Regions from separate parts of the Terribacillus saccharophilus genome, predicted to be linked through region 1. Evidence: riboswitches for the same ligand, from Rfam matches in the RefSeq annotation. Region 1 holds a riboswitch; each other region holds the start of a gene.
The links. Region 1 has a riboswitch for S-adenosylmethionine ahead of GZ22_RS09690 (Na+/H+ antiporter NhaC family protein). Riboswitches for the same ligand answer to the same signal wherever they lie in the genome.
Positions count from the first base shown of each region.

Region 2: it holds a riboswitch for S-adenosylmethionine, as region 1 does, so the genes downstream of both, metX (homoserine O-acetyltransferase MetX) here and GZ22_RS09690 (Na+/H+ antiporter NhaC family protein) in region 1, are expected to answer to the same signal.
Region 3: it holds a riboswitch for S-adenosylmethionine, as region 1 does, so the genes downstream of both, GZ22_RS13195 (methionine ABC transporter ATP-binding protein) here and GZ22_RS09690 (Na+/H+ antiporter NhaC family protein) in region 1, are expected to answer to the same signal.

Region 1 is NZ_CP008876.1:1,901,361-1,906,169, forward strand. Features, by position in the region: gene GZ22_RS09690 (Na+/H+ antiporter NhaC family protein) at 118-1,398, opposite strand; SAM riboswitch class I at 1,481-1,589, opposite strand; gene GZ22_RS09695 (DUF1349 domain-containing protein) at 1,801-2,439, shown strand; gene GZ22_RS09700 (class I SAM-dependent methyltransferase) at 2,604-3,164, shown strand; gene GZ22_RS09705 (TetR/AcrR family transcriptional regulator) at 3,364-3,981, opposite strand; gene GZ22_RS09710 (YhgE/Pip domain-containing protein) at 4,152-4,809, shown strand, end outside.
Region 2 is NZ_CP008876.1:3,249,435-3,254,243, forward strand. Features, by position in the region: gene GZ22_RS16130 (hypothetical protein) at 63-386, shown strand; gene GZ22_RS16135 (hypothetical protein) at 413-688, shown strand; gene GZ22_RS16140 (P-II family nitrogen regulator) at 863-1,213, opposite strand; gene GZ22_RS16145 (ammonium transporter) at 1,234-2,445, opposite strand; SAM riboswitch class I at 3,098-3,209, shown strand; gene metX (homoserine O-acetyltransferase MetX) at 3,286-4,353, shown strand; SAM riboswitch class I at 4,355-4,463, shown strand; gene GZ22_RS16155 (PLP-dependent aspartate aminotransferase family protein) at 4,538-4,809, shown strand, end outside.
Region 3 is NZ_CP008876.1:2,619,559-2,624,367, reverse strand. Features, by position in the region: gene GZ22_RS13210 (M20 family metallopeptidase) at 1-782, opposite strand, end outside; gene GZ22_RS13205 (MetQ/NlpA family ABC transporter substrate-binding protein) at 786-1,646, opposite strand; gene GZ22_RS13200 (methionine ABC transporter permease) at 1,652-2,314, opposite strand; gene GZ22_RS13195 (methionine ABC transporter ATP-binding protein) at 2,305-3,330, opposite strand; SAM riboswitch class I at 3,412-3,521, opposite strand; gene GZ22_RS13190 (DUF2268 domain-containing putative Zn-dependent protease) at 3,653-4,624, opposite strand; gene GZ22_RS13185 (GGDEF domain-containing phosphodiesterase) at 4,635-4,809, opposite strand, start outside.

The DNA.
Region 1 (4,809 bases):
CTTGCTATAAAAATCAAGTCATAAAGTGAGACAATCAAATGGACAAGAAGAACAGTGAGAGAATTACATGGCTCTTCTTGAATTTACTGTTATTAAACAACAACCTACAGCAAACTTTTAGTTTTGCTTAGCTTTCGGATATCCAATGAGAATAGCGATAACTCCGCAGATTCCTACTAGAATTGGATAAATACAGTATGGGATTATACTGATCGGAGATATTCCTGCTACAGTGGCGGCTGCTAAAAATTGGGCGCCATATGGCAACAGACCTTGGATAGAGCTAGAAAAAAGATCTAATATACTAGCTGATTTTTTTGGCTCAATACCATATTTATCAGCAATATTTTTAGCAAGTGGTCCAGTAATCAGTATAGATATCGTGTTATTAGCAGTTGATAGATCTGTAAGACTAACTAGACCTGCTATGCTAAATTCAGCCCCTCTTTTGGATTTAATTCTTCGAGTTGCGAGTTGAAGAAGAAAGTCAATTCCTCCATTAAATTTAATAACCTCAACCATTCCAGCTATTAATATTGCCAGGAAGGCAATTTCATACATGCCGGCCATTCCATCTCCAATTTGTTGAATCAAACTCAGGAAGTGATAGCTTCCATCCAACAATCCAACAGCACCAGCAAGTACAATTCCCAAAACCAAAACAAGGAATACATTTATACCAATTAATGCAAAAACAATAACTAAAATATAGGGTATGATTTTGATCCAACTATAGCTTAAGTGTTCAACTTGTCCAGATTCTCCTAATGTTAAAAAGCCTAAGATAATACATGTTACAATGGCTGCTGGTAACACAATCCAGAAGTTAACTTTAAATTTATCCTTCATCTCTGCGCCTTGTGTTCGAACCGCAGTTATTGTTGTATCCGAAATAAACGATAAGTTATCTCCAAACATAGAACCACCAACAATAGCCCCCATTACTAACGCCATAGAAAAATCGGTCTGTTCGCTAATTCCAACACCAATTGGTGCCAATGCAACTATCGTTCCTACCGATGTACCCATTGACAACGAAATAAAGCAAGCTATTACAAATAAACCTACAACGAGAAGATTTTGAGGTATTAGTGATAAAGTGAGGTTAACAGTAGATTCTACCGCCCCCATACCTTTTGCAACCTCAGAAAATGCTCCCGCTAAAAGAAATATAACAACCATCAACATTACATTTGGATTTCCTGCACCTTTGGTGAAAATATCTACCTTTTTAGTGAGCGATTCTTTTCTATTCATCGCCAAAGCTACACCTGCTGAAATTGTAATAGCTACTATGACAGGGAAGGTATAGAAATCACCTGTAATAATTCCTGATCCAATAAATAAAATTAGAAAAACAACAAATGGGATCAGAGCCCATGGATTTGCCTTCTTCATTGTTCCACCTCTTTTGATATTTACTGCAAAAAAACCTCTTCTTATATTAATTAAGAAGAGGTTTTATAACTATAAAACACTCTTCTTATCTATCAAGCCTCAGCTTTCTGGATTTGGCACAGCAACTTAAAGAATTAAGTTCCGCTGCCGAGATTTCGCGGGGCCAGTCCCTCCATCTCTCTTGATAAGAAGATAATATATTTTTTGGCGCAATAAAGAGGATTATACACACTGCCCATATCTTTATCAACTGATTTTTTGATTTGTATTATTTTATTAATCTATCATAATACCATCCATCATTCGAAGATTGGTGACACCTCAATTATCTGGTTTACTCGTAACACAGAAAAAGTATAATGATAGTGAGATGAACAAATTACAGAAATTGGAGGGATTAAAGTGGCGAAACCAACGCTTTTAGAAGAAAAATTTGAAAGTAAAGAATTGAATAGTTTACTCCAATGGCGTGTTGAACCTCAAAAATGGTTTATTGATACACAGAGCTCTCAATTAGTTTTAAACACTGATCCGAAAACAGATTTCTGGCAAAAGACACATTATGGATTCGAAAATGATAACGGGCATTTTCTTTATATGAAAACCGAAAAGAATTTTAGAATGACCACTAAGGTGAAGGCACAGCCAAATGCAAAGTATGACCATGCAGGGTTGATGATTCGCTATTCAAAGGATGTATGGGTGAAAACTTCTTTAGAATATATAACTAATAGTTTGAGTAAGTTAGGCGTCGTAGTTACAAACCAGGGATTTTCTGATTGGTCAACACAATATGTACAGGATAAAGATATCGACTTATACTTTCGTATATCCAGGATTGCTCAAAACTGTTATATCGATTTCTCATGGGATGGCGAAGAATGGATGCAAATGCGAATTGCTCATTTGGACATTCCGGATGACTCCCCTATTTCAGCTGGATTATTTGCTTGCAGCCCTCAAGGAAAGGATCAAACAGTACGTTTTGATTTTCTTACTATTGAAGAACTATCTTCTGATCCAAACGAAGCTTACTTATAATCGAAACAAATTGTATTCTCATCCTGCTGCCAAATGGCAGCTTTTTTTCGTCCACGAACTTACAGCATCTATGAGAATCGTAGAGCCTTGCCATTTACAAGAAGATGCACTTCTATTATAGTTATTACAGAGTTTATATATCTTTAATTAAAGGAGATGCTAAGATGAATCAAAAATCACAAAAGAAAATCAACAACTTAGAAAATATAGAGAGAGTTCCAGCAGATAAATTATTTGAGCTAATACCTATTAAGAAAGACGACAGCGTTCTGGATCTTGGAGCTGGTACTGGTTATATTTCTCTTTCTATTGCTGATCGTGTGAAAACGGTATTCGCCTTCGATTATGATGAAGATATCCTTAAACACTTGGACACAGTAGCAGAGGAAAGAGATATTACTAACATTAAAACTGTTGCAGGAAACTTTAAAGATATTCCATTAGAAGATCATAATATTGATATAGCTATTGCTTCGATTTCTTTGCATGAAGTTCAGCCCCTTGCAACAGCTTTGAAAGAGATTCACAGAACCTTGAAACACAAAGGCTTGTTCTTATGTATTGAATTAGAAAAGACTGAAGCTTCGACTGGACCGAGAGTTTCTTCTGAAGATATGGAAACTGAAATCCTTGATGCTGGCTTCTCTGTAGTTGATAAAATTTATCCGTCAACTAAAATTGCAAATCAGCCTGTTTATATTATCCTCGCTCAAAAAAGTAAATAAATAAGAACGCAAAGACCGTTACTAGAGCGACTTTTAAAACTAAAGAGAGTAAAAAAGACAGCAATTATTTTAATACGCTGTCTTTTTCACTCTATGTTTCATGCAAATTATCTTATCTAGCTTTGATTTACTCTTAGTGAAAAAACCAAACCTAACTTTTTACTCGCAATCAGTTGGATGATCTGACCGTTAGGCTGCTTTACTTTTTTATACCAGCTGCAAACAAAGGACCATTAACTGTAATGGTTGTCAGGATACGAGCCATTTCTTGAGGAGATTCTTTCCTGCCGCTGTTCAACCATTGTTGAACTACTCCCAACATTGCATTTCCTAAATAAGAAGACAAATATTGTCCTGGAACAAGGAGACTTTCTTCCTTTACAAAAGCAAATGGATTATCACCATAAAGTGTTTCCCACATAAATTCCTTTAGTCTTGCTTGAAATGAGAGGTCCCCTTTTGGACCTAATACAGCTCTCATAATATCGCTATTTTCATTAAGATATTCGAATACAGAAACTGTATGCGGGAATGGCTGCACAGCCGCAGATTCTGTTTTAAGTGAAGTCATAACACTTGGGAATTTTGTTTTTACAATACTGGATAACTCCAGCATAATTTCTTCTTCACACTTCTTCATTAAATCAAATTTGTCTTGATAATGTGCGTAAAATGTTCCTCTATTAATCTTCGCTTTTGTTGTTATATCTTTAACTGTAATTGCCTCGAAGCCTTTTTCATCGATTAACTTTATGAGTGCATCTCGAATGGATTCTTTAGTTCGTATTACCCTTAAATCAATATTACTGTCAGTCATGTAAATTCCTCCTTACTTATCCAACACAATTAGTAAAGGTGTCCCGTAACCAACACATCTACCATATCTGACTATTGTATAGTATCTAATTCCTACATATAATTTAGAACGTAATAAACAACACGGTGTTTATTTATTATTATAAAGTATCCGCTAGGAGGCGTTCAATAATGTTTAGAAACAAACTACTATTCTTATCACCAATAATTGCATTGGTTATAATATTTATTTTTTCTCTGACACTTATTCCATCAGTCCAACCAGAACCAAAAAATCTACCAATTGCAATCGTAAATGAGGATGCAGGTGTTGATATCCCGAATCAGTCAAAACTGAATATGGGTCAATCAATAGTGGAAATGATAAAAGAAAATTCAAAAGTAACAGCAGATCAAGAAGATCCTGCTGTTAAATGGATTGAAGTAAATAACGCTGAGGAAGTCCAAAAAGGATTAACTAACCAAAAATATTATGCAGCTTTGGTTATACCGAAAGATTTTAGTGAAAAGCAGTCTTCCTTACAAACTTCAACGCCTTCATCACCTGAAGTCGAGATATTTATTAATCAAGGTATGAATACAATGGCGTCAACGATGGCAGGACAAATGTTGAATGGAGTTGTAGACAACCTAAATAACACTGTTCGCACACAACTACTAGATGGACTAGAACAACAAGGCGCATCATTATCAACTGAGCAAGCTAAAGTTCTGGCTTCTCCTATTGCAAAGAAAGTCACAAATGTTAATGAAACTGGAACTAATAGCGCAAATGGGAATGCTCCTACTTCTTTATTTCAACCTCTTTGGATTGCTAGTATAGCAAGTG
Region 2 (4,809 bases), 1.3 Mb from region 1:
ACGGTTTCAGCTGCATAGTTTATAACTGTAAGCTAATTACAAATTTAAAGGAGGAATCACTTATGGGTGATAGATGGGAAAAGAAGAACAAATATGAAGGGAGCAACCAAGAAATGAGTTACTACAAACATGACAAAGAACACGACGATGAAAACTTCGACGAAGTAGAAGTGGAAAGCGCAGCTAAAAACAAATCCAAAAACCACAATGAAGCAAAAGTCGTTAAAAGCGGCAACTCTTATGTTTGGGTTAAAACAAAAGCAGACGCTGAAGTTGAAGAAGATTTTGATCTAGATTTTGAAGATGATGACGATGACAACGGCCATGGTCATCATGGCGGCGGCAAAGGTAAGAAAAAACGTAGACATAAAAGAAGACCTTGCTAATTAATTATTAAGAAAGGAGAAGAACAATGAGCAATCTAAGAAAATATCAAAACCCGTTTTCTGCCAGCAGAAACGATAACAATTCCCAAGTTGCCCATAGTGGTAACTCAGATGTCGATGTTATTGTAGAAGTGAATACAATGCCGATTGCATATGCTATGCTTTGTTCCCTTTACGCAACCAATCAGTTATCTCTAACTGAATTCGAAGATGCTATCAAGAATTTGAAAAGCCTTGTGGAAGAAGATCGTCTCACAAATGATAATGACCCGAATACAGCTAAAATCTATCATATAGAATAGTGCTATAGATTAGCTCTCCTGCTTTCTCCAAGCGGGATTGCTACTACAGTTTTCTGCTTATAATATGCTTACTGATGATCTAGTGGTAATTGCAGCTCATGTTCTTCTCCCGGCCAGCCTGAAATTAGGCTGGCTTTTTACATAGGAAAAGCGCCCCTAAAAGGAGCGCTTTTTTTACAAGGCTGCAGGACCTTGTTTTCCTGTATTAATATCAATCGTTTGTTGGACCGGATAGACGAATATCTTTCCATCACCAGCTTTACCAGTATGAAGTGCACTAGTAGCTGCTTTGATGACATCATCGACAGGTACTGCACTGACGACAATCTCAATCTTAAGCCGATCGAATACGTTCTGCACTTTCTTGACACCGCGGTATAGCTCAGTGTAGCCTTCCTCAAGGCCGCAGCCTTGCACATGGGAGAAAGTCATGCCCGATACCCCGATTTCAGCCATTTTCATTTTAAATGCCTCAAGATCCGCTGAGTTTCTAGTGATAATCTCAACCTTGAACATGTCACTCATATACCGTTCCTCCTTTTAGTTTAATCCTGGTAAGCGCGCTCGCCATGCATTGTCAAATCCAAGCCTTTTGCTTCTTCTTCATCAGTAGCACGTGCTTTGAAGATAAGGTTGACGATTGTGATGAGGATAAATGTCACAACGCCGACGAATGCAAATGTCGCAATGATGGCAACCACCTGTCTCCATAATAGATCAATACCGCCACCGTAGAAAAGACCATTGTGCTCAACGATTGAATTAATGGAATCGCTAGCGAACAAGCCTGTTGCGATACCACCCCAAGTACCACCGACTGCGTGCAATCCGAAAGCATCGAGTGCGTCATCATAGCCTAGCTTCTGTTTCAGCCAGCCGACACCCCAGAAGCAAACGATACCGCCGATGAAGCCGATAGGAATGCTGGCAATAGGGGAGACGAAACCTGCAGCAGGAGTGATGGCTACAAGACCGGCAATCGCACCGGATACAGCTCCCAATAGTGTTGGCTTTTTATTGACAACCCATTCAATGATCATCCAGCCTAGTACACCAGAAGCAGCAGCAGTATTTGTATTGATGAAGGCATACATTGCTACGTCATCGAAAGCAAGCTCACTGCCGACGTTGAATCCGAACCAGCCGAACCATAGAAGTGCGCCTCCAATTAAGGTGAAGATCAGGTTATGCGGTGCAGTGGTGCCTGCATTTTTCCGTTTACCAATAACGATTGCAACAACCAAACCTGCAAGACCGGAGGAAATGTGGACAACGTTTCCGCCTGCGAAATCTAGAGCGCCCATTTCAGCGATCCAGCCGCCGCCCCATACCCAGTGTGCAAGTGGGGAGTAAACGATGAGGACCCATAGAACTGTAAATAAGATGAATGCCGGGAAACGAATACGTTCTGCATAAGCGCCAGATACGATTGCAGTTGTCAGAATCGCGAATGTCATTTGGAACATCATGAATAAATTGAATGGAATAGTGTGTCCTTCAGTCGGCTCGAAACCAACATTATTAAGTCCGAAGAAATCTAATCCTCCAATAATTCCGTTACCTGGTGAGAACGCCAGGGAAAAGCCGATAATAATCCAGATGATTGATACGATTGCCATAGTCGTAAAGCTGTGCATCGCTGTGCTCAGTACGTTCTTGCTTCTTACTAACCCGCCGTAGAAGAGTGCGAGTGCTGGTGTCATCAACCATACCAAGACAGTTGCGACAAACATGAATACCGTATTAGCCATATCCATTTTCTCTACCCCCTGTGTTTATCTTTATTGTTTGAAAATTTAAATCTTTTCTCATTATAAGTGCCAGACAAAAAAATGTAACAAACTTGTCAGGTTATCTTACGTGAATATTTCTGACCAACTCGTGTAAGTGTTTTCAGGGCTTTTGTCATGAAGCGTTACTAAAATAGTGCCGAATTTAAGAAATATGGGAAATTTGGAGTAGTTTGCGCGGTGTTACAGCGGGAATAGATAGATAGCTGCGGATAGGCGCTCCATCGGGAGTTTGACAATAATTGTAAAGCATGATAAGATAGTTAACGTCTTCGATGTTTAAGTAACTTTATCGAAGATCATTGGCATTCTGCTATAGTTTTAATTAGAAGTACTTATTCAGACTGGAGCGGCCTAGGAGCCGTGAGGATGCAATAGAGGTAGGGATTGCATCGTTTAAGTGTAAACTACCATGTGGAACAAGTACCGCGGCAAGAGGATGTATTAGGTATCCTCTACTTACAATAGAAAAGTTACATTATTAGCCCCGCATTGGCATTAGCTGATGCGGGGCGTCCAAATTTCTGGGGGATTTTACAGCGTAAATGGAAATTTCAGAATTTATAGTTGACTCATATTTTAACCCATGCTACAATCCTGTTAACAAATAAATAGCAAGCTCTTATCAAGAGAGGCGGAGGGACTGGCCCGACGATGCCCGGCAACCTGCAAGCAGAAATGCTTATAAGGTGCTAATTCCTGAAAGTGCGTATGCACTTTAGAGATGAGAGAGACATGTCGGTACATATTGCCACCCTGTCCTCTCAGGGTGGTTTTTTTATTTTGAGGGGAGGAAGTGTACGGAACATGGGGTCACAACAGTCATACCAAACCGGAAAACTTCTAATAGGGGATATCGAGCTTGAATCAGGTGAAATCCTTTCACAGGTGGAAGTAGCTTATGAAAGAAGCGGACCCGAATCAGGAGAAACGGTGCTGATCTGCCATGCGCTGACAGGAGATCAACTTGCGGCTGGTAATGGTACAGTTCCAGGCTGGTGGAGCGGATTGCTGAAGCCTGGAGGGTTTATCGACACCGACCGGTATCAAATAATTACATGTAATGTGCTGGGCGGCTGCAATGGCACAACAAGTGCCTTATCGGCAGATCCAGTTTCAGGTGATAGGTATGCGGCAGCTTTTCCTGCTATTACGATCCGTGACATGGTTTCGGTTCAGCGCCTTGCATTGGAGAAGCTAGGAATCTCTCATTTAAGGGCTGTGATCGGCGGATCTTTAGGAGGAATGCAAGTACTGGAATGGGGTGTCATGTATCCAGATTTCATGGATGTGCTGATCCCCTTGGCGGCAACTCCTTATGTAAGTGATTACGCAATTGCCTATAATCACTTAGCCAAGACAGCTATCACTTCCGATCACGATTGGAACAATGGTAACTACACAGCAGATAAACCACCTGCTGCGGGTCTCGGACTTGCAAGGATGGTAGGAATGCTTACTTACCGCTCTGATCACCAATATAATGAACGCTTCCGTCGCGCTGCCTCCCGCAGGGACGATGCAGCTTATGAAGTGGAATCATATTTGAACTACCAAGGAGAGAAGCTCGTCAATCGCTTTGATGCCAATTGTTACGTGACATTATTAGAAGCGATGAACAGCCATGATATCGGAAGGGGAAGAGGAGGATGGCAGTCTGCTGCTCAAAGTATAAAAGCGATTGTACTGACATTCGGCTTCTCCAGAGATCTGCTGTTTCCGCCGGAAGAGATTGAACGCTTTGCAGCGGCAGTTCCGGGTGCCCGTCATATAGACGTTAAAACAATTTATGGACATGATGGCTTTCTGCTCGAATTTGAAAAATGGGGACATCATATCCGTGAGGTGCTTCAGCAGCCTATGAAAATTTCATAATAACTTATCAAGAGAGGCGGAGGGACTGGTCCTATGATGCCCGGCAACCTGCAAGCAGCAATGCTTGGAAGGTGCTACTTCCAGCAAACAAAGAGTTTGAGAGATAAGAAGTTTCATGCTTATGCAGCAGCTTCTTACTGGAAGCTGCTTTTTTCATCTATATAAAAATTGGAGGAATGACAAAATGACAGATCAAGTATATAAAGCAGAGACATTAGCATTACACGGTGGTCAAGCACCAGATCCGACAACAGGTTCAAGAGCAGTACCGCTTTATCAAACAACTTCATACCTTTTCCATGATACAGATCATGCTGAGCGTCTATTCGCATTGGATGAACCAGGTAACATTTATTCCCGTATTGGTAACCCTACCGTCGATGTATTAGAAAAACGGATTGCATTGCTGGAAGACGGCGTTGCAGCAGTTGCAGTTGCTTCTGGAATGGCAGCAAT
Region 3 (4,809 bases), 720 kb from region 1:
ACTTTATCGGAAACAGCTTGTGCTTTTGTCCATGTTTCTGCCCGGATAAAGAAGCGCGCAGATGCGTATTCCGGTACAATGTTTGGTGCATCCCCACCGTTTGGAATAATGCCGTGCACGCGCACATCCTGCGGTAAATGCTGACGTAATGCATTGATTCCATTGAAAAGCTGAATTACAGCATCCAAAGCATTGATTCCCTTATCTGGCGAGCCGGAAGCATGAGCTGGCTTTCCGTAGAAATGGAAATCAAGCGGATCAACTGCAAGAAAGTCGCCAGTGACACTCGTTCTGCCAGAAGGATGAATAATCAAAGCCGCATCAATTTCCTTCAACAAACCATGCTTCACAAAGCTTCCTTTAGCACTGCCATTCGGGCCGCCTTCCTCAGCAGGTGTACCGAGAACAGCTACACTTCCGCCTGTCTGGTCCAATGTTTCTGCCAAGGCAATACCAGCTGCTGTACTAGTGGTGCCGATAATATTGTGGCCGCACGCATGCCCTATTCCAGGCAGTGCATCATATTCGGCGAGGAAAGCGATACGCGGACCTGGTTTACCGCTATCCTTCAGCGCATAAAATGCTGTTTCATGCCCTGCCACTCCTTTATCTACTTGAAAACCCGCTTCTTCCAGCAATGCAGCAAGTGTTTCGCTGGCGAAAAACTCCTGATTGCCGATTTCCGGTTTAGCATGGATGGCCTGACTTGTCTGGATATACTTTTCCCCATTTGCGTCCAAATGCAGTGCAACTCGGTTTACTTCGGTGACAGATTTACTCATGTTTCATTCCTCCTCCTGTAGTCTTTTCAAATGCTTCTGCAACTCTTCTTTTGGCACATCCACTACGATAGAGCCACCACTTGTATCCTTATCTACAGCTTCCTTCACTGCTTCATCCTGATATAACTCAACAATTTTCTGGTACGTCTCATTATTTTCATCGTCTTTATTTACTGCAAAGACGTTTACAAACGGTGTGATGCTATCATCATTAGCATTCTCCAGATAAATCGGATCTTCTTTCGGATTAAGACCTGCTTGACCTGCAATACCATTATTAATAAATGATACTGCGACATCTGGTAATACACGTGGCGTTTGCTGCGCAACAACAGGTACAATCTCAATGTTCTTCGGATTTTCTACAATCTTGGAAGGATCTCCGAACTGGCCGAAGTCATCCGCTAATTTAATAACGTCAGCTGCTTCCAAAGCTCGCAGCGATCTAGCTTGGTTAGATGGATCATCCGGGATAGCAACCTTGTCGCCTTCCTTCAATTCATCAAGGCTTTCGATTTTCTCTGAATAAGCTCCGATTGGGGCAATGACAGTAGAACCGATTGGCACAATAGTATCACCATTTTCTTTGGCATATTGACTTAAGAAGGCGATATGCTGGAATGAGTTCATGTCAATTTCACCGTTGGCCAACGCTTGGTTTGGCAATGTATAGTCGGAGAATTCCACAAGTTCGATATTGATTCCCTCTTCCTTCGCCTTTTCTTTCAGGATTGGCCATTGGTCACCATCAGACCCTGTCACACCGATTTTAACTGTTTGACTGCCATCTGCTGAACTGCTTCCGCATGCTGCAAGGATAAACAAAAAGGCTAACGAAATGATTCCAAGTAGAGTTTTTTTCATGTCGATCATCTCCTTAAAATTTTTCTTGAAAGTGTATTGCCGACCCATTGGGCAAGCTGGACTAGCACAATTAAAATAACGACTGTAACAATCATGACACTCGTATCAAATCGTTGATATCCATATGTCATCGCCACATGTCCGAGACCTCCACCACCGACAGTTCCTGCCATCGCGGAGAAATCAATCAGACTGATTGTAATGAACGTCAATCCGAGAACGAGCGGACCGAGTGCTTCCGGAATAAGTATGGTATAAATAATCTGAAGCGGACTGGCACCCATAGCCTTGGCAGCTTCGATAACACCCGGATCAATGCTGATGAAGTTGTTTTCCACAACCCGCGCAATACTGAATGCTGCAGCAATGCTCATCGGAAAAATAGCTGCCCACGTCCCGATGGTCGTACCGATCACTTCTCTGGTAAGTGGACTAATCGCAACTAAGAAGATAATGAAGGGAATCGGACGGATAATATTGATTAGAAAATTGATAACTTGATAAAGAAAAGCATTCTCCATAATGTTTCCTTTTCGTGTTACAAAAAGTAAAAGACCGATAACAATGCCGAAAATTGAACCAATCACCAAAGTGACAGCTACCATCAGGATCGTCTGACCAGTTGCTTCAACGATGCGAGGCCAAAAAGTCTGCCAATCTACGCCCATGCTACGTCCACCTCCTCTATTTGTACAATTTCATCCAATTCCTTTACTGCACTAGCCGTTTTTCCTTCTTCACCATCAAAGCTGACAAGTAAATTGCCGTAAAATTTAGCCTGAATCTCTTGGACAGAACCATAGACGATGTTCACGTCAATATCGTGCTTCCTCGTTACCCGGGATAAGATAGGATCGCTTGCTACCTCTCCTTTAAAGATGATCCGGTACAGCTGCTTCCCGCCTTTTTGACGCCACTCATCCAATAATGACGGAGAAGGAAGATCCTGCTGCACGGAGCGGATGAATCGTTTTGTCGTCTGATGGACAGGACTTGTGAATGTATCAAATACTCCTCCTGATTCTATGACCTCGCCATCCTCCATAACAGCAACCTTGTCGCAGATTGATTGAATCACATGCATTTCATGTGTAATCAGTAGAATTGTGATGCCGAATTCCTTATTTACCTTTTTCAAAAGGCGAAGTATCTCTCCAGTTGTATCAGGATCCAATGCTGAGGTTGCTTCATCACAAATTAGAATATCCGGTGAAGTAGCTAGTGCTCTAGCAATACCTACTCGCTGCTTTTGCCCTCCGGACAGCTGTTCTGGATAATCCTTTGCTTTATCTGACAGTCCAACGAAACGGAGAAGTTCTTCTACCCTCTCTTTTATTTTTGCTCGCGGCATTTTTGCCAGTTTCAAAGGATAAGCGACATTACCAGCAACAGTCCGCGAGGTTAAAAGATTGAAATTTTGAAAGATCATCCCTATCCTGCGGCGAACTTTCCTGACCTCAGTTGGGCGAAGACTAGCTAAATCCACCCCTTGCACTTCCACAGCTCCAGCCGTCGGGTTCTCCAGTACATTCACTAACCGCAGCAATGTACTTTTACCAGCTCCGCTGAAACCGATGATGCCGAATATTTCTCCTTCCTCGATTGTCAGATTCACATTTCGGACAGCATGCACCTCCCGTTTTCCGATTGTGAATGTCTTTGATACATCCTTGAACGTTATCATTACTTTTCCTCCCATCAACGCAAAAGAGCCCTCTTTTTCCTTATCCAGAAAAAAGAGGGCTCCACGTATGAAACTTCCCCATTCTCATCTTCCAAACGCTCATAGGCGTTTGCAGGAATTGGCACGGTATTTGTGTAAACCCGTTGCCGAGACGTCATAGGGCCTGATCCCTCGATCTCTCTGGATAAGAATAAAACAAGTATGTAGTTGTAAGATTTGATTACCATGTTATGGGTTTTCCAATCAGATGTCAATTGGTTTTTTGAAAATTCTTTTTCTTGCGGGATTGACCACATAAAAAAGGCTGCAATAGAGCAACCCTTTAATCATAATAAGATGCATATTCGCTTCCTTCATAAATCTCTTCCGGACTGGCAGCCATCCACTCCTCGATCTCTAAATCGGGGTGTCTTTCTAAATACTCAGCAAGAATCTTATAGCCTTCATTATATCCGTAGATGTCAGGGAATACCTCGCTCCCAAACATGATTTCTTCCTTTGCCGCCAAGTTCTCTTCGTCCAAATGTTCTACAGCTTCCCGCCATAGTGCTTTATCATATTCATAGATTTCCCTGTCGAATTCTTTGGGATAAGCAACCTCTTCAAAGAATACAGCTTTCCCTTCGAATACGAGGTGATCCAGCAATGTGTTCCCTTCAGCAACCGCCGGAAACTGTTCAAAAAGGATACTATGATTGTATTCATGGGCCACTGTCGTTACCAGGGTACTATAGTCCATTTCTGCGTTAACGTAAATGGATATTTGTCCGGCTGAATATGCATAACCTAAGTAATCGACACCACTTGCCTCTGTTGTCGGAATCACGCAAACTGTCGTCTCCTCTTCACCCGGCAGGATCGATGCCGAATGAATCAGCGCTTCCTTTACTTGTTCTGTCACTTGCTCTTCATCCATAGTTTCGCTGAGCATTTCCAATTCACCCAATCTGTTAGCATGAGGTTGTTCCTTAAAAACACCAACACTGAACGCATCTGCTTTGGAAGCACCGTCAGCTAAACAGAACTCCATCAACGGCTCAACAAAGGTTTCTGCGTAGGTTTTATAATTATCATATTGCTCAGGGTCACGGTTTACCTTTTCTGCATAGTTCTGCATAAACTGATCTGTTCGGATGATATTGAATACTTGATTTGTATCAGGGTGTGAGAATGTTGTGGTCACATCTTTCACCTCTGCAAGCGGGGGCTGTTCCGGTTTAGATACAACCTCCGAAGACTCTTGACTGCATCCAACAAGACAAACAAGTAATAAAAAGAGAAGTGTTTTTTTCATTTATACCCTCCTATTTCAGCTCCTGCGAACGAAATTCCACTGCCTCCATCGGTTTCCCAATCAGATATCCTTGCACTAATGTACAGCCATTTTCCTTCAGGAATTCAAGCTGTTCCTGTTCCTCCACGCCTTCAGCAATTACGTCCAAATCGAGTTGCTTTGCCATGGCCAAAATAGTTTCCACC